One region of the Streptomyces sp. NPDC091972 genome, then DNA from elsewhere that is predicted to be linked to it. Evidence: predicted binding sites of a transcription regulator. Region 1 holds the regulator's gene; each other region holds the start of a gene.
The links. The regulator HrcA, encoded in region 1, represses chaperone genes, less so after heat shock. The targets are predictions, from matches to a motif close to TTNGCACTCNGNNNNNCNGAGTGCNAA.
Positions count from the first base shown of each region.

Region 2: the regulator HrcA is predicted to act here: its motif matches at 4,874-4,900, upstream of groES (co-chaperone GroES).
Region 3: the regulator HrcA is predicted to act here: its motif matches at 3,595-3,621, upstream of groL (chaperonin GroEL).

Region 1 is NZ_JBIVSV010000002.1:260,051-267,785, forward strand. It holds gene ACIQJT_RS06485 (nitronate monooxygenase) at 1-698, opposite strand, end outside; gene dnaJ (molecular chaperone DnaJ) at 774-1,913, opposite strand; gene hrcA (heat-inducible transcriptional repressor HrcA) at 1,914-2,930, opposite strand; gene ACIQJT_RS06500 (MBL fold metallo-hydrolase) at 3,081-3,812, shown strand; gene ACIQJT_RS06505 (DUF3097 domain-containing protein) at 3,844-4,650, shown strand; gene hemW (radical SAM family heme chaperone HemW) at 4,935-6,167, opposite strand; gene ACIQJT_RS06515 (SpoIIE family protein phosphatase) at 6,198-7,735, opposite strand, start outside.
Region 2 is NZ_JBIVSV010000011.1:202,413-210,147, reverse strand. It holds gene ACIQJT_RS29715 (YciI family protein) at 63-419, shown strand; gene ACIQJT_RS29710 (RNA polymerase sigma factor) at 471-1,748, shown strand; gene ACIQJT_RS29705 (THUMP-like domain-containing protein) at 1,782-2,975, opposite strand; gene ACIQJT_RS29700 (polysaccharide deacetylase family protein) at 3,067-3,999, shown strand; gene ACIQJT_RS29695 (polysaccharide deacetylase family protein) at 3,996-4,781, shown strand; gene groES (co-chaperone GroES) at 5,047-5,355, shown strand; gene groL (chaperonin GroEL) at 5,468-7,093, shown strand; gene ACIQJT_RS29680 (ester cyclase) at 7,178-7,735, opposite strand, start outside.
Region 3 is NZ_JBIVSV010000010.1:212,245-219,979, reverse strand. It holds gene ACIQJT_RS28060 (glucosyl-3-phosphoglycerate synthase) at 1-540, opposite strand, end outside; SAM riboswitch class I at 689-847, shown strand; gene thrC (threonine synthase) at 865-2,145, shown strand; gene ACIQJT_RS28050 (MoaD/ThiS family protein) at 2,260-2,535, shown strand; gene ACIQJT_RS28045 (cold-shock protein) at 2,979-3,185, shown strand; gene groL (chaperonin GroEL) at 3,784-5,406, shown strand; gene ACIQJT_RS28035 (NADH:flavin oxidoreductase) at 5,770-6,891, shown strand; gene ACIQJT_RS28030 (carboxylesterase/lipase family protein) at 6,981-7,735, shown strand, end outside.

The DNA.
Region 1 (7,735 bases):
GCGCTCGCGCCGGCGGCGAGGACGGCGGCGATCTGGCTGCCGCGCATGATGCCGCCGGCGGCGACGACCGGGATGCCGACCGTCTCGCGGATCTGGGTGACCAGGGAGAGGAGGCCGAGCCCTGAGCCGTCCTGCTCGGGGAGGTCGCGGTGGGTGCCCTGGTGTCCGCCGGCCTCGACGCCCTGCGCGATGACCGCGTCGGCGCCCGCGTACTGCACGGCGAGGGCCTCTTCGGGGGTGGTCGCGGTGACGAGGGTGAAGGTGCCGACGCGGCGCAGCGACTCCAGGGCGTCGCTGCTCGGGACACCGAAGTGGAAGGAGACCACCGGCACGGGGTTGTCGAGGAGTACGGCGAGCTTGGTGTCGTACCCGTCGTCCCGGCCGCTGTCGCGGTCGCCGAGCTCGGTGTCGTACCAGGTGGCCTCACCGGCCAGCTGGTGGGCGTAGACCTCGACGGCCGCCGGGTCGGCGTACTCGGGCTGCGGCATGAAGAGGTTCACGCCGAAGGGGCGTCCGGTCAGCCCGCGAAGCTGCTTGATCTCCTGGTACATCCCGTCGGCCGTCTTGTACCCGGCGGCGAGGAAGCCGAGCCCTCCCGCCTCGGACACGGCGGCGGCGAGCCGCGGCACGGAGACGCCGCCCGCCATGGGGGCCTGCACGATCGGAAGCGGGCAGAGATCGGTCAGTGCGGAGGACATGACGGCATGTTGTCACGTCCTCCGAACAAGTCCGAATCCGACCTTGGGACGGCTCAGCTACGCCCGCCCCACGGCTCAGGTACGCCCGTTGAAGGCGTCCTTCAGCCGCGAGAACAGCCCCTGCTGCCCCGGCTGGAACTGCCCCGTGGGGCGTTCCTCGCCGCGCAGCTTGGCCAGCTCGCGCAGGAGGCGTTCCTGCTCCGGGTCCAGCTTGGTCGGGGTCTGGACCTCGACGTGGACGATGAGGTCGCCCCGGCCGCCGCCGCGCAGGTGCGTGACGCCCCGGCCGTGCAGCGGGATCGACTGGCCGGACTGGGTGCCCGGGCGGATGTCGACCTCCTCCATGCCGTCGAGCGTCTCCAGCGGGACCTTGGTGCCGAGGGACGCCGCCGTCATCGGGAGCGTGACCGTGCAGTGCAGGTCGTCGCCACGCCGCTGGAACTGCGAGTGCGGGAGCTCGTGGATCTCGACGTAGAGGTCACCGGCGGGACCGCCGCCGGGGCCGACCTCGCCCTCGCCCGCGAGCTGGATCCGCGTGCCGTTGTCCACACCGGCCGGGATCTTCACGGTGAGCGTGCGGCGCGAGCGGACCCGGCCGTCGCCGGCGCACTCCGGGCACGGCGTCGGGACGACGGTGCCGAAGCCCTGGCACTGCGGGCAGGGGCGGGACGTCATGACCTGGCCCAGGAAGGACCGCGTCACCTGCGACACCTCACCGCGGCCGCGGCACATGTCACACGTCTGGGCGGAGGTCCCGGGCGCCGCGCCCTCACCGTTGCAGGTGGTGCAGACGATCGCCGTGTCGACCTGGATGTCCTTCGTGGTGCCGAAGGCCGCCTCGTCGAGTTCGATCTCCAGCCGGATCATCGCGTCTTGGCCGCGCCGGGTCCGCGAGCGCGGGCCCCGCTGCGAGGCCGTGCCGAAGAACGCGTCCATGATGTCCGAGAAGTTCCCGAACCCACCGGCGCCGAAGCCGCCCGCGCCACCGCCGCCCGCCTGCGAGAGCGGGTCGCCGCCGAGGTCGTAGACCTGCTTCTTCTGCGGGTCCGACAGCACCTCGTAGGCGGCGTTGATCTCCTTGAACCGCTCCTGGGTCTTGGGATCCGGGTTGACGTCCGGGTGCAGCTCGCGCGCGAGCCGGCGGAACGCCTTCTTGATCTCATCCTGCGACGCGTCGCGGCGCACGCCGAGAACGGCGTAGTAGTCCGTGGCCACTTACGACTCCGCCAGGATCTGTCCGACGTACCGTGCCACTGCGCGTACCGCTCCCATCGTTCCCGGGTAATCCATGCGGGTCGGTCCGACCACGCCGAGCTTGGCGACTGCCTCGCCGCCCGAACCGTAGCCGACCGACACCACCGAAGTGGAGTTGAGTCCCTCGTAGGCGTTCTCATGACCGATACGGACGGTCATGCCCGAATCCCCGGCCTCGCCAAGCAACTTGAGGAGCACGACCTGCTCCTCCAGCGCCTCCAGGACGGGCCGGATCGTGAGGGGAAAGTCATGTCCGAAGCGGGTGAGATTGGCGGTGCCGCCGATCATCAGCCGCTCCTCGTTCTCCTCGACGAGCGTCTCCAGGAGAGTGGAGAGCACTGTGGAGACCGTACCCCGGTCCTCGACGTCGAAGCCCTCGGGCAGGTCCTCGACCAGCTGGGGCACGTCGGTGAACCTGCGCCCCGCGACCCGGCTGTTGAGACGCGCCCGCAGATCGGCCAGCGAGGCCTCCCCGAAGGGGGCCGGGCAGTCGACCATGCGCTGCTCGACCCGGCCGGTGTCGGTGATCAGCACCAGCATCACGCGTGCGGGGGCGAGCGAGAGCAGCTCCACGTGCCGCACGGTCGAGCGGGTGAGGGAGGGGTACTGCACGACGGCGACCTGCCGGGTCAGCTGCGCGAGCAGCCGCACGGTCCGCGCCACCACGTCGTCGAGGTCCACGGCGCCGTCGAGGAAGTTCTGGATCGCGCGCCGCTCGGGCGCGGTCATCGGCTTGACGCCCGCCAGCTTGTCGACGAACAGCCGGTAGCCCTTGTCGGTCGGGATCCGCCCGGCACTGGTGTGCGGCTGGGCGATGAACCCTTCCTCCTCCAGGACCGCCATGTCGTTGCGCACGGTGGCCGGGGAGACTCCGAGGTTGTGCCGCTCGGTCAGGGCCTTCGACCCGACGGGCTCCTCGGTGCCGACGTAGTCCTGGACGATGGCGCGCAACACCTGAAGCCTGCGTTCACTCAGCATCGCGCGCACCTCCAGAGGTCGTTCCCTTGGCGTCTCGCCTGGCACTCTGTCCGTCCGAGTGCCAACGCTCCCGGGCCAGTGTACGGCGGTGGGGTACTCCCTGGGCAAGGCTGGTCCCGGCGTGACGGGTCGTACGGCTAGCGTCGCGGTATGACGGTGACTTGGGAAGAGCTCGGGTGGGAGCGGGTCGCGACCGGGGTGGGGCGGTGCCGGCTGCCCACCTGGGACTGTACGGCGGGCCTGGTGATCGGCGAGGGCACGGCCCTGTTGGTCGACGCGGGCTCCGGTCTCGCGGAGGGCGCCCGGCTGCGCGCGCAGGCCGGGGAACTGGCCGGCCACCGTGTGACCCATCTCGCGCTCACCCACCCCCACTTCGACCATGTCTTCGGTGCGGCGGCGTTCGCGGGGGCGGAGGTGTTCGGCGCGGTGGGCGTGGAGACGGTGCTGACGGGGCGGCTGGGCCGGGCGGAACTGCGGGCGGACGCGGTGCGCAACGGACTGGACCCGGAGGCGGCCGACGAGGCGGTGGACGCGCTCGTCGCGCCCCGGCACCACGTCTCGGGCGAGTGGACGCTCGACCTCGGCGGCGGCCGCCAGGTCCTGCTGGCGAACGTCGGCCCCGGCCACACGGCCCACGACCTCGCCGTCCTCGTCCCCGGCACCCCGGAGGTCGTCTTCTGCGGCGACCTGGTCGAGGAGTCCGGCGAACCGCAGGCGGGCCCGGACGCCGTGCCGCGGCACTGGCCCGCCGCGCTGGACCGGCTGCTGGAGCTGGGCGGCGAGGACGCGCGGTACGTGCCCGGTCACGGAGCGGTGGTGGACGCGGCGTTCGTGCGGGCCCAGCGGGACGTGCTGGCGGCACGCTTCGGCGTGTCGTGGTGATCCCCCACGCGGTTCTCCTATCGTCATCCGAATGCGCCAGTACTCCGCCGACCTGACCCCTCCGTGGAAGAAGCCCAAGCCGGTGCCGGAGGTGCCCGCCGAGCCCGGCCTGGTGGTCGAGGAGCCCGGGACCGGCTTCTGCGGCGCGGTGATCCGCTGCGAGGCGGGCACGGTGACCCTGGAGGACCGCTTCGGCAAGCACCGGGTGTTCCCGCTGGAGCCCCGCGGCTTCCTCCTGGAGGGCCGGGTGGTGACCCTGGTCCGGCCGTCCGCCGCCGCTCCCGTACGACCGTCCCGTACCGCGTCCGGCTCGGTGGCCGCCCCCGGCGCACGCGCACGCGTGGCCCGCGCCGGCCGCATCTACGTCGAGGGCCGGCACGACGCGGAACTGGTGGAGAAGGTCTGGGGCGACGACCTGCGCATCGAGGGCGTGGTCGTGGAGTACCTGGAGGGCGTGGACGACCTGCCGGCGATCGTGGCCGAGTTCGCGCCGGGTCCGGACGCGCGCCTCGGCGTCCTGGTGGACCACCTGGTGCCGGGCAGCAAGGAGTCCCGCATCGCGGCCTCGGTGACCAGCGAACACGCCCTGGTCGTCGGCCACCCGTACATCGACATCTGGGAGGCGGTGAAGCCGTCGTCCCTGGGCATCGAGGCGTGGCCCCGCGTCCCGCACGGCCAGGACTGGAAGACAGGCGTGTGCAGGGCTCTGGGCTGGCCGTCGGAGAACACGGGCGCGGTGTGGCAGGCGATCCTGAAGCGGGTGAACTCCTACAAGGACCTGGAGCCGGAGCTGCTCGGCCGGGTGGAGGAACTGATCGACTTCGTCACGGCGCCGTAGCAGGCCTGCGGGCGGGTCGAACGGCCGAGGGCCCGTCGTGGCCGCCCGCGCCCAGCCAAGGCAAGCACAGCAAGGTCAACATGCACCCCACGGCACCCCCACCCACCCAGGGGCGCGGGGAACTGCGCGACCAGCCCCCACCGCCCCGCAGCCGCCAGGGCAAGCGCAGCCAGGCCGACATACACCCCACGCCAACCCCACCCACCCAGGGGCGCGGGGAACTGCGCGACCAGCCACAAGCCACCCGCAGCCGCCGGACGACACGGCCCCCACCCCCGTGGGCGCTAGTCCACCAGGTCCCGCACCACCGCGTCCGCCAGCAACCGCCCCCGAAGCGTCAGCACAGCCCGCCCCTCCTCGTAGGGCCGGGCCTCCAGCAGCCCCTCCCCCAGCGCCCGGCGAGAAGCGCTCAGCCCCTCCGCCCGCAGCAGCGACAACGGCACTCCCTCCCGCAGCCGCAGCTCCAGCAGGATCCGCTCCACCCGCCGGTCCTCGTCCGAGAGCAGCTCACGGCCGGCGCCCGGCGACTTCCCCGAGGCCAGCGCCGCCGCGTACGCCCCGGGATGCTTCACGTTCCACCACCGCACCCCGCCCACGTGCGAGTGCGCCCCAGGACCGGCTCCCCACCAGTCCGCCCCGCGCCAGTACAGCTCGTTGTGCAGGCACCGGCCCGCCTCCGAGGTCGCCCAGTTGGAGACCTCGTACCAGTCGAACCCCGCCTCCGCGAACACGGAGTCGGCGATCAGATACCGGTCCGCGTGCACGTCGTCGTCGGTCATCGGGACCTCGCCCCGGCGGATGCGACGAGCGAGCTGGGTGCCCTCCTCGACGATCAGGGCGTACGCCGACACATGGTCCGGCCCGGCCCCGATGGCCGCCTCCAGGGACGCCCGCCAGTCGTCGTCGGACTCACCCGGGGTGCCGTAGATCAGATCGAGGTTCACATGGTCGAAGCCCGCCGCCCTGGCCTCCGCCACGCACGCCTCCGGCCGCCCCGGCGTGTGCGTGCGGTCCAGCACCTTCAGCACGTGCTGCCGCGCGCTCTGCATCCCGAAGGACACCCGGTTGAAGCCGCCCTCCCGCAGGGCCGACAGGTACGCCGGGTCGACGGACTCCGGGTTCGCCTCGGTGGTGACCTCGGCGTCCTCCGCCAGCCCGAACTCGTCACGGATCGCCGCGAGCATCCGTACGAGGTCCCCGGCGGCCAGCAGGGTCGGCGTACCGCCCCCGACGAACACCGTGCGCACCGGACGCGGGTCGTCGCCCAGCACCTTGCGGGCCAGGCGGATCTCGTCGATCAGCGTGTCCGCGTAGTTGTCGCGGGAGGCCAGCACCCCGCCCGAACCGCGCAGCTCGGTCGCCGTGTAGGTGTTGAAGTCGCAGTAGCCGCAGCGGGTCGCGCAGTACGGGACGTGCAGGTAGAAGCCGAGCGGGCGGTCGGCGGACCCGGCGAGCGCGGACGCGGGGAGCGAGCCGTCGTCGGGGACGGGTTCGCCGTCGGGGAGTGCGGAAGGCATGTCCTCCATTGTCCAGCACCCCGCGGGCACCTACTCCGCCTGGAGCACCAGCAGCGCCAGGTCGTCCTCCGGGGGCCGCGCCCCGAACTCGTGCACCAGCCGTTTGATGCGCTCCGCGATCAGTTCGGCGTCCAGCCCCGCGCACCCGGCGAGCGCCTCGGCGAGCCCGTCCTCGTCGTCGAACTGCCGGGGGCCGCTGCGCCGCTCGGTCACCCCGTCGGTGACGCACAGCAGGGTGTCGCCGGGCCGCAGCTCCAAGGTCTCGCTGGTGTACGTCTCGTCCTCGACGACCCCGAGCAGGGTCTGCGGCCGGGCTGCCGTACGGACCTCACCGCCCGCTCCGAGCAGCAGCGGCAGCGGGTGTCCGGCGGAGGCGAGGGTGCAGCGCACTCCGCCGTCGAAGGGCGCCAGCTCGCCGTACAGGAGGGACAGGAAGCGGGTCTGCGGGCCGTCGCCGGGGTGCATGGGGCGTCCGCCGGCGGCGGCCAGGGCGCGGGCGGCGGCGTCCGCGGCCTCCGTCGCGTCGTCGAGGAGCAGCTGGTTGAGGCGGTCCAGGACGTCGGCGACGCGGTAGCCCTCGCGGGCCAGCAGCCGCAGCCAGGGCCGCGCGAGGCCGATGACCACGGCCGCCTCGGGCCCCTTGCCCTGGACGTCGCCGACGGCGAAGCACCAGCGGCCGTCGCCGGCCGGGAACAGGTCGTAGAAGTCGCCGCTGGGTCCGCCCTTGTCGCACGGCTCGTACACCAGGGCGCTGCGCACCCCGGGGATCTCGGCGACCGCGCCGGGCAGCAGGCCGCGCTGGAGGACCGCGCTGATGGTGGCCTGGCGGGCGTACTGGCGGGCCGCGCCGATGGCGAGCGCGACCCGGCGGCTGAGGTCCTCGACGAGTCCGGTGATCTCGTCGGGGAAGGAGATCAGCCCGGCCCGGCCGATCACCAGGGTGCCCAGCGGGCGGCCGCCGGCGGTGAGGCGGTAGCCGAGCGCGGAGCCGTGTGTGCCGTGCGGGCCCAGCGCGTCGCCGGGCCAGGGGAACGGCACGGGCCCGGGGTGCTCCCGCCCCGGCGGGCCCGGCGGCTCCTTCTCCAGCGCCCGGCGCAGGTCCTCGATCCGGTTCTCGGAGCAGTGCCACACCCGGGCCAGCCGGGGCCCGGACGCACCGGCCTCGCCCCGGCCCGTCCCGCCCCCGGCCTCACCCGGGCGGGCGGACCCCCAGCGGCCGGCGACCTCGTCCTCCAGCCACACCGCGCACCAGTCGGCCAGCCGCGGCACGATGAGCTGTCCGGCGAGCGCGGCGACCAGGTTCTCGTCGAGCTGCCCGGCGAGCAGGTCGGAGGCCTCGGCGAGGAAGGACAGGGCGCCGCGGTTGAGCCAGTCCCGGTCCGGCTCGGCCTGGGGAGCGGGCGCTGCCGGGGCCCGGGACGGGGGTTGTTCCGGGGCGAGTATCCCGGCGACCCGCAGGCCCCGCTCGCGGGCCTTCTCCCCGGCGTACGCCTGGATCCCGTCGTGGGTGTCCTTGCCGCCGGCCGGGAGCTGCGCCCACACGGTCTTGGCGCCGGTGCGGTAGGTGA
Region 2 (7,735 bases), on a different contig from region 1:
TTCCGATCGACGCACTGGTGAGAGGCCGGGAAGGACCGGCCCGCAGCGACCGAGGAGTCACCATGCCGCGTTACCTGTCGATGGTCCGGATCGACGAGCAGAACGCCCCCGCCGAGGGCCCCAGCGAGGCGCTGATGCAGCGCATGGGCGAGCTGATCGAGGAGATGACGAAGGCCGGGGTGCTGCTCGACACCGCCGGGCTCACGCCGACCGCGCAGGGCACCCGGGTGCGGTGGGAGAAGGGCGAGCTGTCGGTGACCGACGGGCCCTTCACCGAGGCCAAGGAGGTCGTCGGCGGGTACGCGATCGTGCAGGCCAAGGACATGGCCGAGGCGGTCGAGTGGACCAAGCGCTTCCTGAAGGTCCACGAGGAGCACTGGACGGTCACCTGCGAGGTGCGGGAGATCGTGGAGGGCTGAGCCCCGGGAGGCGGTCCGTCCTCCTTGGCCGTACGGCCGTGACGGTGTCGAATGGGGGCTGTGACCACCTCACAGCCCTCCCGCACCGACGCCCGATCCTCCGTCGAGACCGTTTTCCGCATGGAGTCGCCGCGTATCATCGCCGGGGTCACCCGGGTCGTCCGGGACGTCGGCATCGCCGAGGAACTCGCCCAGGACGCACTCGTCGCCGCGCTGGAGCAGTGGCCGCGCGACGGCGTCCCGGACAACCCGGCCGCCTGGCTCATGGCCATCGCCCGGCGCAAGGCCGTCGACCTGGTCCGCCGCCGGGAGAACTACGCCCGCAAGCTGGCCGAGATCGGCCGCGACCTGACGGAGTCCGCCCCGCCGGAGGAGCCCGCCGACCCCGAGGACATCGACGACGACCTGCTCAGGCTCGTCTTCACCACCTGCCACCCGGTGCTGTCCGCGGAGGCCCGCACCGCCCTCACCCTGCGCCTGCTCGGCGGTCTCACCACCCCGGAGATCGCCCGCGCCTTCCTCGTCCCGGAGGCCACGGTCGCCCAGCGGATCGTGCGCGCCAAACGGACCCTCGCCACGAAGAACATCGCCTTCGAGGTCCCCTACGGCCCGGACCGCGAGGCCCGCCTCGGCTCGGTCCTGGACGTCATCTACCTGATCTTCAACGAGGGGTACGCGGCCACCGCCGGCGACGACTGGCTGCGCCCCTCCCTGTGCGAGGACGCCCTGCGCCTGGCCCGCCTGCTGTCCGCGCTCATGCCCAAGGAACCCGAAGTGCACGGCCTGGCCGCCCTGTTGGAGTTCCAGGCCTCCCGCGCGGCCGCCCGCACCGGCCCGCACGGCGAACCCGTCCTCCTCAAGGACCAGAACCGCAGCCGCTGGAACCGCATGCTCATCGCCCGCGGCATCAAGGCCCTGGGCCGCGCCGACGCCACGTCCACCGGGGCCCCCGGCCCCTACGTCCTCCAGGCCGCCATCGCCGCCTGCCACGCGCACGCGTACTCCTACGAGGAGACCGACTGGCGGTCCATCGCCACCCTCTACGCCCTGCTCGCCGCCCGCACCCCCTCCCCGGTCGTCGAACTCAACCGCGCGGTCGCCGTCTCCATGGCCGAGGGCCCGGCCCCGGCCCTGGAGATCGTCGACGCGCTCACCGACGAACCCGCCCTGCTCGACTACCACTTGCTGCCGAGCGTGCGCGGCGACCTCCTGTGCCGCCTGGGCCGCACGACGGAGGCCCGCGCCGAGTTCGAACGCGCGGCCGCCCTGACCCGCAACGAACGGGAGCGGGAGCTGCTGCTGGACAGGGCGCGGGAGTGCGGCGGGTGAACGGCCACCGCGCGGTCGCGCACCGGGAGTTGCTCAGGACGCCCCGGCGCCGGTGACGGCCCGCGCAGGAGCGCCGATCAGCATCGTCGGTGCCCCCGCCACCCGGGTGAGGAACACCGTCACCGCGTTCGTGCCCTGCGGTTTCGGGAGCGCCTTGCGGCGCAGTTCCTCCGGCTCGACCGCCGAGCCCCGCTTCTTCACCGTCAGGATCCCGACCTCCCGCTCGCGCAGCAGCGCCTTCAGCTTCTTCACGTTGAAGGGGAGCCGGTCGGTGATCTCGTAGGCGGTGGCGTACGGCGTCGCCAGCAGGGCGTCCGAGGTCACGTACGCGATGGTGGGGTCGACGAGTCCGCCCTCGACCTCCTGCGCCACCTCGGCGACCAGATGGGCGCGGATGACGGCACCGTCCGGCTCGTACAAGTACCGCCCCACGGAACGGACTTCGGGGTCGGGCAGCCCGCGGCCGAGCAGGGTCCGCGGTCCCGGCAGCAGCGTCGCCCGGACCGCCCCCGGTGCGGTGCCGAACCACAGCACTGCCTCCTTCACGTCCCCGCCGTCCGAGATCCACTCCGCCTCGGCCTCGGCCGGCACCGCCTCGTGCGGGATGCCCGGCGCGACCTTCAGCGCCGCGTGCGGGGCCTTGAGGGCGGCCCGGACCGCCCAGGACAGGGGCGGCGAGTAGGCCTCCGGGTCGAAGATGCGGCCCCGCCCGCCGCGCCGCGCCGGATCCACGAACACGGCGTCGTACGGGGCCGTGTCGACCTCCGTGACGTCCGCCTCCCGTACGTCGATCAGGCCGGCGAGCCCGAGGGCCTCCGCGTTGGCCCGGGCGGCCGCCGCCGTCAACGGGTCCCGGTCCACCGCGAGGACCCGGATCCCGGCCCGGGCCAGCGCGATGGCGTCGCCGCCGATCCCGCAGCACAGGTCCGCCACGGAGGTGACGCCCATGGACCTCAGCCTGCGGGCCCGGTAGGCGGCCACGCTCGCCCGCGTCGACTGCTCGACCCCGTTCGGCGTGAAGAACATCCGCCCCGCGTCCTCGGCCCCGAACTTCGCCTCCGCCCGCTGCCGCAGCCGGGCCTGGCCGAGCGCCGCGGAGACCAGTTCGGCGGGGTGCTCGCGGCGCAGCCGGGTGGCGACGGCGAGTTCGTCGGCGGGGGCGGTGCCGCGCACGTCGTCGAGGAGAGCACGGCCCTCGGGGGTGAGGAGAGGGGCGAGGTCGTTCACCGGGTCATTGTGGGCCAGTCGGTGGACGGTCCGCTGCCGGGCGGCGGTGTCGGCCCGGCGGCGACGCCGTGACCTGCGAGGATCCGGCGCCATGGGAACAGTAGGACAAACTTACAAAAAGGGTGCGTTGGGGGTGTCGATCCGCGGCGGACTCGTCCTCCTGGCCGCGGCCGCCCTGGCCTCCGGCTGCGCCCGCCCGGCCGGGACCGACGCACGGCGGCAGCCCCTCCCGGCGCCCCCGGCCCCCGCCGCCGAGCTCCAGGCCGACAAGTCCGTCATCCGGGCCGCCCGGCTCCGCGCCGAGCAGTCCCGGATCGCCACCGCCAGGCGCTGGGGGCTGAAGAGGGTCCCGCTGACGGCCCCGCCGGCACCCGTGACCAAGCCCCGCATCACCACCCGCGAGGGCTTCGAGGTCGACGGCCACGAGGAGAAGGGGCTGCCGCCGGTCTTCACCACGGTCCCCACCGACCAGAAGATCGTCTTCCTCACCATCGACGACGGCGCCGAGAAGGACCCCGCCTTCCTGCGGATGACGAGCGAGCTGCGGATCCCGTACACCGCCTTCCTCAGCAACTACCTGGTCAAGGACGACTACGGCTACTTCAGGAGGATGCGGGACAGGGGAGTCGCCCTCGACAACCACACCCTCCACCACCGCTACCTGCCCGGGTTGTCCTACGCCCGCCAGAAGCACGAGATCTGCGGGATGCAGGACGTCATCGAGAAGCGGTACGGCACCCGGCCCGTGCTCTTCCGGCCGCCCTACGGCAACTACAACGAGGACACCCTGCGCGCGGCCAGGTCCTGCGGCATCCGGTACGCGCCGATCTGGAACGAGGAGGTCTTCGCCGACCACTGGGAGTACCGCGAGTGGGACCGCAGGATCCGCCCCGGCGACATCGTGCTCAGCCACTTCCGGGGCCGCGAGGGCTGGAAGGGCACGATGACCGACATGGTCCGCCGCTTCCTGGACAAGGTCACGGCCGAGGGGTACGCCGTCGCCCGCCTGGAGGACTACCTGTGAGGCCGCGGTCCCTGGTCGCCGCAGGGCTGGCGGCCGTACTCCTCGCCGGCTGCGCCCAGTCCGTGGACCCCATCGAACGGCTGGGGAAGAAGGCGGCCCAGCGCGTGGGGCCGTACGGCCCGGCCGAGGCGGACGGACGGCCGTACCGCCACTGGGGCCTGACCTCCCCGCTGCCGGCGCCGCCGCGCGTGCCGGCGCGCGCGGCGGCCGGCCGGGACGGGCTGCCGCCGGTCGTGCGGCGCGTCGAGACGTCCGACAAGGTCGTCTTCCTCACCTACGACGACGGCGCCGAGCGGGACCCGCGGTTCGTCGACCTGGTCCGCGAACTGCGGCTGCCCGTCAGCATGTTCCTCACGGACAGCGTCGTCGGCCCCGGGTACGGCCACTTCGCGCGCCTCCAGGCGGTCGGCGCGCGCATCCAGAACCACACCCTCGACCACCCCGCCCTGCGCGGTCTGCCGTACGCGGGACAGCGCGCCGAGATCTGCGGCCAGCAGGAGAAGGTGCGGTCCCGCTTCGGCATCCGGCCGCGGCTGTTCCGGCCGCCCTACGGCACGTACGACCGCACGACCCTGCGCGCGGCGGCCGACTGCGGGCTCTCGGCGGTGGTGCTGTGGAGCGTGGCGGCGCAGGGGGAGCGGCGGGAGCTGCGGGCCGGCGACATCGTCTCGGTGACGTCGGGGGAGACGACGGGCCCGACCCTGACGGAGCGCACGACGAGGCTGCTGCGGGAGATCGAGCGGCGGGGACTGACGGTGGGACGGCTGGAGGACTACCTGTAGGGGTGCTCCGCGGACCCCGCCTCAGGACACGGCCGGAGGTTCCGCCGAAGAGCCGGCCGGAGGCCCCGCCGGAGGTCCCGTCGAAGACGCGATTGGCACTCCGCTTGACCGAGTGCTAATCACGGTCATAGTCTCGGGTCTGGCACTCCCCCCTGGAGAGTGCCAACACAGCGACGGGCAGGTCCGGCACCCGCGACGACGGATCCACCTGGTCGCCACCTCAGACAGTTAACCCCGTGAGATCTCCGAAGGGGGAGGTCGGATCGTGACGACCACCAGCTCCAAGGTTGCCATCAAGCCGCTCGAGGACCGCATCGTGGTCCAGCCGCTCGACGCCGAGCAGACCACCGCCTCTGGCCTGGTCATCCCGGACACCGCCAAGGAGAAGCCCCAGGAGGGCGTCGTCCTGGCCGTGGGCCCGGGCCGCTTCGAGAACGGCGAGCGCCTGCCGCTCGACGTCCAGACCGGCGACATCGTGCTGTACAGCAAGTACGGCGGCACCGAGGTGAAGTACAACGGCGAGGAGTACCTCGTCCTCTCGGCCCGCGACGTGCTCGCGATCATCGAGAAGTAATTCACCCCAGCATTTCTTCGAGCTGCGCCCCTGGCCCCCGCGACCACTAACAAGCCGGGCGCCCGGGGCGCAGTCTCTTTTCACCTAGATTTCCGAGAGGGCTCACGCTCCCATGGCGAAGATCCTGAAGTTCGACGAGGACGCCCGTCGCGCCCTCGAGCGCGGCGTCAACAAGCTTGCCGACACGGTCAAGGTGACGATCGGCCCCAAGGGCCGCAACGTCGTCATCGACAAGAAGTTCGGCGCTCCCACCATCACCAACGACGGCGTCACCATCGCCCGCGAGGTCGAGATCGAGGACCCGTACGAGAACCTCGGCGCCCAGCTGGTGAAGGAGGTGGCGACCAAGACCAACGACATCGCGGGTGACGGCACCACCACCGCCACCGTGCTCGCCCAGGCGCTGGTGCGCGAGGGCCTGAAGAACGTCGCCGCGGGTGCCTCCCCGGCAGCCCTGAAGAAGGGCATCGACGCCGCCGTCGCGGCCGTCTCCGAGGACCTCCTCGCGACCGCCCGCCCGATCGACGAGAAGTCCGACATCGCCGCCGTCGCCGCGCTGTCCGCCCAGGACCAGCAGGTCGGCGAGCTCATCGCCGAGGCGATGGACAAGGTCGGCAAGGACGGTGTCATCACCGTCGAGGAGTCCAACACCTTCGGTCTGGAGCTGGACTTCACCGAGGGCATGGCCTTCGACAAGGGTTACCTGTCGCCGTACATGGTCTCCGACCAGGAGCGTATGGAGGCCGTCCTCGACGACCCGTACATCCTGATCAACCAGGGCAAGATCTCCTCGATCCAGGACCTGCTGCCGCTGCTCGAGAAGGTCATCCAGGCGGGTGCCTCCAAGCCGCTGCTGATCATCGCCGAGGACGTCGAGGGCGAGGCCCTGTCGACCCTGGTCGTCAACAAGATCCGCGGCACCTTCAACGCGGTCGCCGTCAAGGCCCCCGGCTTCGGTGACCGCCGCAAGGCGATGCTCCAGGACATGGCGACGCTGACCGGCGCCGAGGTCATCTCCGAGGAGGTCGGCCTCAAGCTCGACCAGGTCGGCCTGGACGTGCTGGGCTCCGCCCGCCGCGTCACGGTCACCAAGGACGACACCACGATCGTCGACGGCGCCGGTGACTCCGCCGCCGTGCAGGGCCGGGTCGCCCAGATCAAGGCCGAGATCGAGAACACCGACTCCGACTGGGACCGCGAGAAGCTCCAGGAGCGCCTCGCGAAGCTGGCCGGCGGCGTGTGCGTGATCAAGGTCGGCGCCGCCACCGAGGTGGAGCTGAAGGAGAAGAAGCACCGTCTGGAGGACGCCATCTCCGCGACCCGCGCCGCGGTCGAGGAGGGCATCGTCTCCGGTGGTGGCTCCGCTCTGGTCCACGCCGCCAAGGTGCTCGAGGGCGGCCTCGGCAAGACCGGCGACGAGGCCACCGGTGTCGCCGTCGTCCGCAAGGCCGTCGTCGAGCCGCTGCGCTGGATCGCCGAGAACGCGGGCCTCGAGGGCTACGTCATCACCTCCAAGGTCGCCGAGCTCGACAAGGGCCAGGGCTTCAACGCCGCGACCGGCGAGTACGGCGACCTGGTCAAGGCCGGCGTCATCGACCCGGTCAAGGTCACCCGCTCCGCCCTGGAGAACGCCGCCTCCATCGCCTCCCTCCTCCTGACGACCGAGACCCTGGTCGTCGAGAAGAAGGAAGAGGAGGAGCCGGCCGCCGCCGGGCACGGCCACGGCCACTCCCACTGAGCGAACCGCTCGTAAGGAGGCCCCCGTTCCCTCGCCGAGAGGGAACGGGGGCTTTCCCCTTCGCGGGTCACCAGGTCCCGGCGGTCACTGCCCGAGTACCCCGAGCTGCTCCATCAGCCCCGCACGGTCGTAGCTCCACCATCCCTCGCAGATCCGCCCGTCCCGGAACCGGTGCCAGGTGGTCCCGGTCATGGTGACGTCCTGCCCGGTCGCCGGGATCCCCACGAACTCGCCGGTGTGCTTACCGGTCCAGGTCCAGCGGGTGCACACCCGGTCGCCCTGCGCGATCTGGTCGTCGATCCGGAAGGCGAAGACGAAGGCCCGCCGCCATCCCTCGTACTCCTCGCGCGCAGCCGCCAGTTCCAGGTCCCCGGGGTTGGCGGGATCGTGGTCGACGTAGTCGTCGGTGAACCGCTCGAACAGCTCCGCCGTGCCGTCCCGCCCGGCCCGCTCGAAGAACTCCCGCGCCACGGCCGGTTCGAGCTGCTCGTCCCGCACCACGTCCAGGTCGGTGAAGGTCGGCATCTCGTCGCACAGCGCGACCATCCCCTGGAAGATCCGCTCGGTCTCCGGCAGCCCCGAGTTCCGCATCGCCTCCTCGTACGACGGGAACTCCACGATCTCGACGAAGTGCGACGCGTC
Region 3 (7,735 bases), on a different contig from region 1:
CAGCGGGCGCGCCATCAGCTCGGTGACCCGGCCGCCCTGCCCGGCGGCACCGCCCAGGGGACGGTCGTACATGCCCTTGACCAGGTCGACGCCGGGGTCGGTGAGCAGCGGGCCGACGATCCCGGAGACGAAGTCCGAGGAGAACTCCTTCAGGTCGGCGTCTATGAAGCAGACGATGTCCCCGCTCGTGACGAGCAGGGACCGCCACAGGACCTCACCCTTGCCGGGCAGGGCCGGGATGCGCGGGAGGATGTCGTCGCGGTGGACGACCCGCGCGCCGGCGGCGGCGGCGACCTCGGAGGTGCGGTCGGTCGATCCCGAGTCCACGACGACGATCTCGTCGACGAGCGGGACCTGCTGCATGAGGTCATGACGGATGACGGCGACGATGTCACCGACCGTCGCCTCCTCGTTGAGGGCCGGCAGGACGACACTGACCGTCCGGCCCGTGGCCCGCTTCGCCGCCATGATCCGGTGGAGCGGGCGATCGGTCACGGACCAGGAACGGGTCGCCAGCCAGCGCTCGACTTCGTTCAGCACAGTGCGCGGCTCCTCTGCGTGAGATCTGCGTGTGATCCATCTCGCCGTTCGGACGACTATCTCAACTGTCCTGGTCGTCGGTTACAGTCTTGAACAACGCGGGTGACCATCGCATGTCCTGGGTGGCCCGCCGTTCACAACTTCACACCGCTCATCCAGAGGGGCAGAGGGATACGGCCCGATGAAGCCCCGGCAACCCTCCAGTCGGCTCTCGTAGCGATCACCGACGATCGTCTCCGCGAGGCTCCCGGCTCGGGAAGGTGCCAAATCCGTCTCACGGCGAAGTGCGTCGTGAGGAAGATGAGGAGAAAGGGCCTCGCCTCCATGGCTGCGCAGACTGTTGCAAGCACCACGAACTCCGTCGACCTGGGTCCCGCCGCGGCGCTGAGCTGCCGCGAATGCGGCCACCGCGTCCCGCTCGGCCCGGTCTTCGCCTGTGAGGAGTGTTTCGGCCCGCTCGAGATCGCGTACGACTTCTCGGCCTACGAGACCGAGGAGCTCCGCAAGCGGATCGAGTCGGGACCCGCGAACATCTGGCGCTACGCCCCGCTGCTGCCCGTCCCCGCGGACGTGGCGGACAAGCCCAACATCAACCCCGGCTGGACCAAGCTCGTCAAGGCGGACAACCTCGCCCGCGAGCTCGGCGTGACCGGCGGCCTGTACGTCAAGGACGACTCCGGCAACCCGACGCACTCCTTCAAGGACCGCGTCGTCGCGCAGGCCCTGGAGGCGGCCCGCGCCTTCGGCTTCACCACGCTCTCCTGCTCCTCCACCGGCAACCTGGCCGGCGCGGTCGGTGCCGCCGCGGCCCGGGCCGGGTTCCGCTCCTGCGTGTTCATCCCGCACGACCTGGAGCAGGGCAAGGTCGTCATGGCCGCGATCTACGGCGGCGAGCTCGTCGGCATCGAGGGCAACTACGACGACGTGAACCGCTTCTGCTCCGAGCTGATCGGCGACCCGGCCGGCGAGGGCTGGGGCTTCGTCAACGTCAACCTGCGGCCGTACTACGCGGAGGGCTCCAAGACCCTGGCGTACGAGATCTGCGAGCAGCTCGGCTGGCGGCTCCCCGACCAGCTCGTGGTCCCGATCGCCTCCGGCTCGCAGCTCACGAAGATCGACAAGGGCCTTCAGGAGCTCATCAGGCTGGGGCTCGTCGAGGACAGGCCGTACAAGATCTTCGGGGCGCAGGCGGAGGGGTGCAGCCCGGTTTCCGTCGCCTACAAGGCGGGGCACGACGTGGTGCGGCCCCAGAAGCCGGACACCATCGCCAAGTCCCTCGCCATCGGCAACCCTGCGGACGGCCCGTACGTGCTGGACATCGCGCGGCGCACCGGCGGCGCGGTGGAGGACGTCGACGACGAGCAGATCGTGGACGCGATCAAGCTGCTGGCGCGGACCGAGGGCATCTTCGCGGAGACTGCGGGCGGGGTGACCGTGGGGGTGACGAAGAAGCTGATCGAGAGCGGGGTGCTGGATCCCTCGCTGACGACCGTCGTACTGAACACCGGGGACGGTCTGAAGACGCTGGACGCGGTGGCGGGTACGGGTCTGACGGCGACGATCCGGCCCAACCTGGATTCGTTCCGCGAGGCTGGTCTCGCGTAAGAGGTCGTTGTCCGTCTGCGGGCCGGTGGGGGCCGGTCGCGCCCACGCGGCGGCAGCCGCGAATCGACACCGCCCCGCGCCCCTGAAGCCCCAACCCGACCGGAGGTCCTGAACATGAGCGTTTCCGTCCGAATCCCCACCATCCTGCGCACCTACACCGGCGGACAGGCCGAGGTGCAGGCCGAGGGTGGGACCCTCGCCGAGGTCATCGCAGATCTGGAGAAGAACCACACCGGTATCGCCGCGCGCGTTCTCGACGACCAGGGCAAGCTGCGGCGGTTCGTGAACGTGTACGTGAACGACGACGACGTGCGGTTCGAGCAGGGACTGGAGACGGCGACGCCCGACGGGGCCGGCGTCTCCATCATCCCGGCGGTCGCCGGCGGGTGACCGTATGACTGGTCATTACCTTCGGTAACAGAAATTACCGAGTGTTCATCCGATTGCCCCCTCCGCGAGAGAAGCGGAGGGGGCAATTCTCTATGGTTGAGCGCGGTACAGTTGGGGAAGCTGCTGCTTCCTTCATGCCGGGCGCATATGAGTTCCGACTTCGGATGCGACGAGAAGTAGCCAAAGTGTGTGGGTTCTTTGTGTCTTATGCTCCTTTTATGGGGCCCGACTTGCCCCGAATTCGGGTGAATTCTCACTACATTCCGGACCCCTTCCGTCCAGAATTCTCGTCCGATTGACCTGTTGCAGACGGCAGTTGGACAGATACATTCAGCCGCGGTCGACGCGTTCCGGCGCACGCCCCCAACCATGTGGGGGGTGAGGTCTGACCCGGATCCACGAAGTGTGGATCCGTGCAAGGGCCAGTAATAGGGGAGTTAGGCATGGCTCAGGGCACCGTCAAGTGGTTCAACGCGGAGAAGGGGTACGGCTTCATCGCGGTCGACGGTGGTGCGGATGTTTTCGTCCACTACAGCGCGATTCAGATGGACGGCTACCGCACCCTTGAAGAGGGCCAGCGGGTCGAGTTCGAGATCTCGCAGGGTCAGAAGGGGCCGCAGGCGGACATGGTCCGTCTCGCGACTGGCTGAAGCACGCGCCGGGTAACAACAGCGTCGTTCTTCGTTCTTCACCGAAGGGCTCGTACCCCATGGGGAGTCATGGGTACGGGCCCTTCGGCATGTACCTCCGGTGGTTGAACGGGGTCCTGTGCGGGCGCGGGTGGGGTTTCGGGTGCGGGTTCGGTGGGGGCGGGCGTTTCTGCGCAGTTCCCCGCGCCCCTGGATGCCTGCGGCGGCCCCTGATCGTCCGTGGCGCCGGGCCACTGCAACCTGCCCAGGGGCGCGGGGAACTGCGCGCTCAGCTCCCACCGGCCGGTAGCCGCCCGACTGCCGAACCCATCGCCTCCGGGGCGCGCGATCCAGGGTGCCGGGAAGGGCGCGGGCCGGCCCTCACCGGCCCGAGCCCGCGCAGCGAACCCACCCCGGTCTTCGGCAGGCGCTTGCACTCGACCATGCCGAGTGCTAATCATTGGCGTTAGCACTCTGAAGGTGAGAGTGACAAAGATGGACCGGGTCGGTGAGGCCCGCAGGCCATGTGGGGCAAGGATCCACAGGCCGGCGAGCCGTCCGTCGCGGGCGCGGGCGCGGTCCGAAGGAATCACCCCCAGTCCTGGAGGGACCACTTCACATGGCCAAGATCATCGCGTTCGACGAGGAGGCGCGGCGCGGCCTCGAGCGCGGCATGAACCAGCTCGCGGACGCCGTGAAGGTGACGCTCGGCCCCAAGGGCCGCAACGTCGTCCTCGAGAAGAAGTGGGGCGCCCCCACGATCACCAACGATGGTGTCTCCATCGCCAAGGAGATCGAACTCGAGGACCCGTACGAGAAGATCGGCGCCGAGCTGGTCAAGGAAGTCGCCAAGAAGACGGACGACGTCGCCGGTGACGGTACGACCACCGCGACCGTGCTCGCCCAGGCCCTGGTCAAGGAAGGCCTGCGCAACGTAGCCGCCGGCGCCAACCCCATGGCCCTCAAGCGCGGTATCGAGAAGGCCGTCGAGGCCGTCTCCGCCGCCCTGCTCGAGCAGGCCAAGGATGTCGAGACCAAGGAGCAGATCGCCTCCACGGCCTCCATCTCCGCCGCCGACACCCAGATCGGCGAGCTCATCGCCGAGGCGATGGACAAGGTCGGCAAGGAAGGCGTCATCACCGTCGAGGAGTCCCAGACCTTCGGTCTGGAGCTGGAGCTCACCGAGGGTATGCGCTTCGACAAGGGCTACATCTCGGCGTACTTCGCCACCGACATGGAGCGGATGGAGGCGTCGCTCGACGACCCGTACATCCTGATCGCCAACTCCAAGATCGGCTCCGTCAAGGACCTGCTCCCGCTCCTGGAGAAGGTCATGCAGTCGGGCAAGCCGCTGCTGATCATCGCCGAGGACGTCGAGGGCGAGGCCCTGTCGACCCTGGTCGTCAACAAGATCCGCGGCACCTTCAAGTCCGTCGCCGTCAAGGCCCCGGGCTTCGGTGACCGCCGCAAGGCCATGCTCGGCGACATCGCCATCCTCACGGGCGGCGAGGTCATCTCCGAGGAGGTCGGCCTCAAGCTGGAGAACGCGACCCTGGACCTCCTGGGCCGCGCCCGCAAGGTCGTCATCACCAAGGACGAGACCACCATCGTCGACGGTGCCGGCTCCTCGGACCAGGTCAACGGCCGGGTGAACCAGATCCGCGCCGAGATCGAGAACAGCGACTCGGACTACGACCGCGAGAAGCTCCAGGAGCGCCTGGCCAAGCTCGCCGGTGGCGTCGCCGTCATCAAGGCCGGTGCCGCGACCGAGGTCGAGCTCAAGGAGCGCAAGCACCGCATCGAGGACGCCGTTCGCAACGCGAAGGCGGCCGTCGAGGAGGGCATCGTCGCCGGTGGTGGCGTGGCCCTGCTCCAGGCCTCCCAGGTCTTCGAGAAGCTGGAGCTCGAGGGTGACGAGGCGACCGGCGCCAACGCCGTGAAGCTCGCCCTGGAGGCCCCGCTCAAGCAGATCGCCGTCAACGGTGGTCTCGAGGGTGGCGTCGTCGTGGAGAAGGTCCGCAACCTCACCGTCGGCCACGGCCTCAACGCCGCGACCGGTGAGTACGTCGACATGATCGCCGAGGGCATCATCGACCCGGCGAAGGTGACCCGTTCCGCCCTGCAGAACGCCGCCTCCATCGCCGCGCTGTTCCTCACCACCGAGGCCGTCATCGCCGACAAGCCGGAGAAGGCCGCCGCGCCCGCCGGTGGCGGCATGCCGGGCGGTGACATGGACTTCTGACCGCCCCCGGGCCGCGAGGCCTGACGGTCGATCAACGTCCTTGCCGGGGCGGCCACTCCTGGGAACAGGGGGTGGCCGCCCCCGGTCGTTTCTTGCGCTATGCTTGATCACGAGCCGCTCGACGTGAACTCCCGTCGGTCGACTACGCGTTGGTGGTCCAAGGAAAGACGCCCCGCTTCCTGCGGGGAAATGCAGGTGCAAGGCCTGCCCAGCGCTCGACACGAAGCCCGTCCCGCAGACGCGGGGCGGGCTTTCTGCATGCGTGACCGGGGTCACAACGCGACGGGAAATCCTGAGGAGCACGGCACGGTTGGCACCTGTTGCAAGGTCCATGCGTATGCACATACCGAGGAGTACCCCCACGTGACCGCCTCCGCCCCCTCCCGTGCCGCCGAGATCCTCTCGCGTCCGGCCCACATCAACGGCCTGACCGTCCCGAACCGCATCGTGATGGCGCCGATGACCCGTTCCTTCTCCCCGGGCGGCGTCCCCGGCGAGAACGTGGCGTCGTACTACTCCCGGCGCGCGGCCGCCGGAGTCGGTCTGATCGTCACGGAGGGCACGTACGTCGGCCACGAGTCGGCCGGGCAGAGCGACAGCATCCCGCGCTTCCACGGCGAGGAGCAGCTCGCGGGCTGGGCGAAGGTCGCCGAGCAGGTGCACGCGGCGGGCGGCACCATCGTGCCGCAGCTCTGGCACATCGGCATGGTGCGCGAGCAGGGGCAGCCGCCCTACGCCGACGCCCCCGCGGTCGGCCCCTCCGGCCTGCGCATCGGCGCCGACGAGCCCACCGGCAAGGCGATGACCCAGCGCGACCTGGACGACGTGATCGGCGCGTTCGCCGAGGCCGCGGCCGCCGCCGAGCGCATCGGCTTCGACGGCGTGGAGCTGCACGGCGCCCACGGCTACCTCCTGGACCAGTTCCTGTGGGCGGGCACCAACCGCCGCACCGACGCCTACGGCGGCGACCCGGTCGCCCGTACGCGGTTCGCGGCGGAGATCGTGGCGGCCGTGCGGGAGACGGTGTCACCCGAGTTCCCGGTCATCTTCCGGTACTCGCAGTGGAAGCAGGAGGCCTACAAGGCGCGGCTCGCCGAGACGCCCGAGGAACTGGAGGCGATCCTCACCCCGCTCGCCGCCGCCGGTGTCGACGCCTTCCACGCCTCCACCCGCCGCTACTGGCTGCCCGAGTTCGAGGGCTCCGACCTCAACCTCGCCGGCTGGACCAAGAAGCTCACCGGCAGGACCACCATCACGGTCGGCTCGGTCGGTCTCGACGGCGACTTCATCAAGGGCTTCAGGGGCGAGGGCTCCCCGGTCAGGGGCATCGACGACCTGCTCGACTCCCTGGAGCGCGAGGAGTACGACCTGGTCGCCGTCGGGCGGGCGCTGCTCCAGGACCCCGAGTGGGCCGCGAAGGTGCTCGCGGGCCGGTTCGACGAACTCAAGCCGTACGAGGCGTCCGCGCTGAAGTCGTTGAGCTGACGGCACAGGGCTCCCCGGGTTGGTTGACCCAGGCAAGGGACGTGGGCTGGAGTAAGCGGAGCAGCCCCGACCTGTGAGGAGTTCGACCGATGACGTCAGCCGAGGGTCTCGAAGTGCGCACCGCGGCCGGTGCCGTGCGCGGGCGGGCCGAGGACGGACTGGTGGTCTTCCGGGGAATCCCGTTCGCCGAACCGCCGGTGGGCGCGGCGCGGTTCCAGGCGCCGCGGCCCGTCAGGGGCTGGGAGGGGACCCGGGAGGCGTACGCCTTCGGGCCCCCGCCCCCGCAGGAGCCCGCCTTCGGGGACCGGGCGGTGGCACTGCCGGCGCCCACCGGTGACGACTGGCTGACGGTCAACGTCTGGACCCCCGCCCCGGACCCCGCGGCCCGCCGTCCCGTGATGGTGTGGATCTACGGCGGCGCCTACAAGCTCGGCCACGCGGGCAACCCCGGCTACGACGCCCAGCACCTCGCGCGCGCCGGTGACGTGGTCGTCGTGACCCTCAACTACCGGGTCGGCATCGAGGGGTTCGCCCTGCTGGAGGGGGCGCCCGCGAACCGGGGGCTGCTGGACCAGGTCGCGGCGCTGGAGTGGGTGCGGGACAACATCACGGCGTTCGGCGGGGACCCCGGGCAGGTCACGGTGTTCGGGGAGTCGGCGGGCGCGGGGTCGGTGGCCTCGCTGCTGGCGATGCCGGCCGCGCGGGGCCTGTTCGGGCGGGCCGTCGCGCAGAGCGTGCCCGGCACGTACTTCACCGCCGGACTCGCCCGGGACATAGCGGTGGAGCTCGCCAAGGAGGCGGGTCAGGCGGCGACGGCCACCGCGCTGTCAGCCGTCGATCCCCG